DNA from 2 places in the Methylobacterium sp. CM6244 genome. Region 2 is predicted to be linked to the other one. Evidence: predicted binding sites of a transcription regulator. Region 2 holds the regulator's gene; the other holds the start of a gene.
What was found. Region 2 encodes PhoB, which activates phosphate uptake and scavenging genes when phosphate is short. Its sites were predicted from a motif close to TGTCATNNANCTGTCAT; they were not measured.

Region 1: the regulator PhoB is predicted to act here: its motif matches at 1,426-1,442, upstream of ACYQML_RS10165 (ceramide glucosyltransferase).

Annotation. Positions count from the first base shown of each region.
Region 1 covers NZ_CM139247.1:2,187,789-2,190,183, forward strand. The annotation lists gene ACYQML_RS10165 (ceramide glucosyltransferase) at 196-1,356, opposite strand; gene ACYQML_RS10170 (histone deacetylase family protein) at 1,553-2,395, shown strand, end outside.
Region 2 covers NZ_CM139247.1:205,813-208,207, forward strand. The annotation lists gene ACYQML_RS00980 (winged helix-turn-helix transcriptional regulator) at 33-485, shown strand; gene phoB (phosphate regulon transcriptional regulator PhoB) at 956-1,657, opposite strand; gene phoU (phosphate signaling complex protein PhoU) at 1,746-2,395, opposite strand, start outside.

The sequences.
Region 1 (2,395 bases), 2.0 Mb from region 2:
TCCGTCATTCCGGGTCGCCGACGGCGAGCCCGGAATCCAGAACCACCGAGGCTGCCATGTCGAGCACAGGTTGCGGCTCTGGATTCCGGGCTCCGCTCCGCGGACCCGGAATGACGGTGAGGGGACAAAACCCCGGAGGCCGTATCGAATAAGTCTGTGCCTTAAAGCCGAGTTCGGAGTCCGGCGTATCCGCCGTCAGGCCGCGGTGGCGCGGGTGCGCAGGCGCGGCGTCTCCTTGGGGCGGATGTCCATGGCGTTGCCGCGCCAGACGATGGCGCTCTGCATCCAGGCGCTCACCCACATGATGGGGAGGATGGCGTCGCGAAGCAGGAAGGCGAGGAAGAGCCGGGGCGAGCGGTGCCACCCGGCGCGGGCCGCGAGCGCGTATTCGGCCCCGTACCAGAGCATCGCCATGACGATGACGCCGGTCAGAACTGGAACGCTGGGAACGCACAGGGCCGCGACCGCGAAGGGCAGCACCGTGCCGGAGCCGATCTCGGGCGCGAAGAAGTGCGGGAAGGTGACCCGGCGGAGACGCGCCCAGCGGACCTGCCGCGACCAGACCTCGCGAAACGCGCGGGTGCCCAGGGGCTGGTCGAAGGGCGAGGCCACGAGGTGGACCCGCTTGCCGGCCGCGCGAACGAGCTTCGTCGCCGCCGCATCCTCGGCGATCTCGGCGGCGAGCGCACGTATTCCGCCATGCCCGTCCAGGAAGGGCTTGTGCCAGAGCATGCTCTTACCCTGCGCGAAGCCGAGGCCGAGGCTTTCGCCGGTATATTGCCAGCGCGCCTGGAGCGTATTGAGGAAGGCGCATTCCAGTTCGGCGAAGAAACCGTGCGGCCGTGCGCCGATGGGCGTGGAGCAGACGAGACCCGTATCGGGCCGCCACGACGCCTGCAGCCTCTGCAGGTAGTCCGGCGGCATCAGGACGTTGGAATCGGCCAGCACCACCCATTCGTGGCGGGCCGCCTCCCAGCCCCGCACGCAATTGTTGAGCTTGGGATTGTCGCTGATCCGCTCGTCGCCGACGATGAGCCGTGCCGGCACCGTGGGATGGGCCGCCATCAGGCGGTGCAGGAGCGGGACGATGGGATCACGGCCATCGGCGACGCAGAAGATCAGCTCGTAATCCGGGTGGTCGAGATGGAAGCCGCGCTCGAGCATCTCCTCGCTGAAGGCTTCGAGGCCGCAGACCGGGCGCACGAGGGAAATGGGCGCGGCGCTGGGAAAGCTCGGGGTCCCGCGATTCCGGCCGATGCGCCATGCGGCGATGGCGATGCTGAGACAATTGACCAGGGTCAGCGCGGCACAGAGCGAGAGCGCGACGATCGCGCCGGTCTCGATACTGCCGAACATGCCGCGCTCCCTCCGGGCCTCCGCCACCTGACGGAACCAGCCTCTGCCCAAGGCCGTAACAGACGGGCTATTTCAGTCGTATGACAGCGGCGCGGCCCCGATCTGCCGCCCCTCACAGGGAAGGCCAGGGCGTGAGCGAGACGAGACCCGTGGCCGTTCGCGGAACTGCCGTTCGGCCCGGCCGGTTCGATCCGGCATGACCCCGCCCATCGTCGTCCACCCCGCCTATCAGGCCGTCCTGCCGGAGGGGCATCGCTTTCCGATGCGGAAATATGGCCGCCTCGCCGAAACGCTGGCGGCGCTCGGCCTCGCCCCCGCCGGTTTCGTCCGGCCGGAACCGGCCGACGCGGCAATGCTCAAGCGCGCGCATCGATCGGATTACGTCGATGCCGTCCTGTCCTGTTCGGTCTCGCGGGAAATCGAGCGCGAGATCGGCCTTCCGGTGGATGAGAGCGTCGTGGCCCGCTCGTGTGCCTCGGCCGGCGGCACCCTCGCGGCGGCACGGCTCGCGCTGGACCATGGCCTCGCCGGCAGCGCCGCCGGCGGAAGCCATCATGCGCGGCGGGAGACGGGCGCGGGGTTCTGCGTGTTCAACGACGTCGCCGTCGCCGCCCTGGCGCTTCAGGACGAGGGCACGATCCGCCGGGCGCTGGTGGTGGATTGCGACGTGCATCAGGGCGACGGCACCGCCGATTGCCTCGCCGGCTCAACGGACCTGTTCACGTTCTCGGTCCATGCGGAGAAGAACTACCCGACGCGCAAGATCCCCGGCGACCTCGATCTGGGCTTGGTCGATGGTGTCGACGACGCGGCCTACGCGGCCGTTCTGGCGGCGCATCTGCCGGGCCTGCTCGATGGCCTCTTGCCGGACATCGTGTTCTACAATGCCGGGGTCGATCCACACATGGACGACCGGCTCGGGCGATTGGCCCTCACCGATGCGGGCCTCGCCGCACGGGATCGCTACGTCATCGGAGAGGCGCGCAGACGTCGCATTCCCCTCGTGGCGGTGATCGGCGGCGGCTATGCCACCGATATC
Region 2 (2,395 bases):
TTGAGACCAGCTTGAAACGGGAGCGTACCTTCGTGGCAAAGCGCGTCAGCCTCTGGAACGCCGGGTGCCCGGTTGCGCGTGCGCTCGATGTCATTGGCGACTGGTGGTCGCTCCTCATCATCCGCGATGCTTTCGACGGAGTGCGGCGCTTCAGTGAGTTCCAGACTGGTCTCGGCATCGCCAAAGGTATGCTGGCGACCCGCCTTCGCGACCTGACCGAACGGGGAATTCTGGAGACGGCGCCCGCCTCGGACGGGACCGCCTACCGGGAATACGTCCTGACGGAGAAGGGGCGCGGCCTTTTCCTCGTCATCGTCGCGCTTCGACAATGGGGGGAGGCTCATCTCTATGAGCCGACCGATCGCCGGTCTCGCTTGGTCGATCGTGAAGTCGGGGCTCCGGTCGCTCAACTCACCTTGCGATCCGCCGATGACCGTCGTCTCGGTTGGTATGACACGCGGGTGCTGAAGCCCGACGTCACCTGACAAGGTGACGTAGCGACGTCGAAAGCGGATAAACCGCATAGTGGAGCGGTCGTTTCCGCCCATGATCAATGTCCGCTTTCAGCGGATGGCGGCGGCCGCAGGATCCGTCGACGTTGGGCCGAAAGTAGACCCGGCAGCGGGCACCAAACGTCGGATTTACGCCCCCAGGGCTGACGGATTCAGACATCTGCCTGACGACTGTTCCCCTTATTCAGGAGGATTCGACAGGCGTGACCGTTCCCCCTCCCCTGGAAGGAAGAGGGCTTATTCTGCCCGCCAGATGGGTGAATGCCTGCCCCCTCCGGGGGCGAGCACATGCCGGAACGGACAGACGTCCGAGATCGAACGCGATATCTCGTGGCGGCCGGAATGGCATCGGTTCGCGAGGATCGCCCGCGGGCAAGGCCACCCACCATCGTCACGATGGGGATGCTCGTTCCGGACGGAGCGGCGAGAAGCCGGCCGTGGCCTCACTCGTCCGTGGAGAACATCTCGTCGAAGGAATAGCCGGAGCCGCGCACGGTGCGGATCGGGTCGCTCTGGCGCGGGCGGTTGATCGCCTTGCGCAGGCGGCCCACATGGACGTCCACCGTGCGCTCGTCGATATAGACGTCGTGGCCCCAGACCCCGTCGAGCAGCTGCTCGCGCGAGAACACGCGGCCGGGGCTCTGCATCAGGAATTCGAGGAGCTTGAACTCGGTGGGCCCAAGATGGATCTCGCGGCCCTGCCGGCGGATGCGGTGGCTGACCCGGTCGAGTTCGATATTGCCGGCCACCAGCAGGTCCGACACATGGGTCGGCTTGGCCCGGCGCAGGAGCGCACGCACCCGCGCGAGGAGCTCCGGCACCGAGAACGGCTTGACGATGTAATCGTCGGCGCCGGTGCCGAGGCCGCGGATGCGGTCGCCCTCCTCGCCCCGCGCCGTCAGCATGATCACCGGCAGCCGCTCGGTCTCCCGCCGTGCGCGGATGCGGCGGCACAGCTCGATGCCGGACAGGCCGGGCATCATCCAATCGAGCAGGACGAGATCGGGAACCTGCTCCTGAAGGCGCAGATCGGCCTCGTCGCCCCGCGCGGCGGAATCGACGACGAAGCCCTCCGCTTCCAGGTTGTAGCGGAGGAGGAGAGTGAGGGCCTCCTCGTCCTCGACGATCAGGATGCGCGTGTTCATGCGGATGTTTTCAGGGTGATGGCGACCGTCCCGGATGGACGCGACGGCCGCGCCGAGCGTGTGCTGGAGCGGCCGGCAGGGGCAGCGATCAGGCGCTGGCGGGCATCGACACGGTGGCGTAGTTCGACGCGTCGTTCTTCGGGCGGTCCCGCTCGGCGAGCTCGTTCGTGCCGGTGACGAGATAATGGATCGTCTCGGCGATGTTGGTGGTGTGATCGCCGATCCGCTCGATGTTCTTGGCGCAGAACAGGAGATGCGTGCAGAACGAGATGTTGCGCGGATCTTCCATCATGTAGGTCAGCAGCTCGCGGAAGAGCGAGTTGTAGAGGGCGTCGATGGAATCGTCGCGCTCCCACACGTCGAGGGCGGCCTTCACGTCCTGGCTGCCATAGGCGTCGAGGACGTCCTTCAGCTGCTCCTGCACCAGATCGCCCATATGCTGGACGCCGATGACGATCTTCTGCGGCTGGATCTGATCGGCGATGGCGACCACACGCTTGGCGACGTTCTTGGACAGGTCGCCGATCCGCTCGAGATCGTTCGACACGCGGATCGCCGATACCGTCTCGCGCAGGTCGATGGACAGCGGCTGGCGCTTGGCGATGAGCAGGATCGCCCGCTCCTCGACCTCGTGCTGGATCGCGTCGAGACGCTTGTCGGCGGCGATGACAGCCTGCGCCAGGGGCACGTCCCGGCGCACCAGGGCATTGCCGGAATCGGTCATCATCTTCTCGGCGA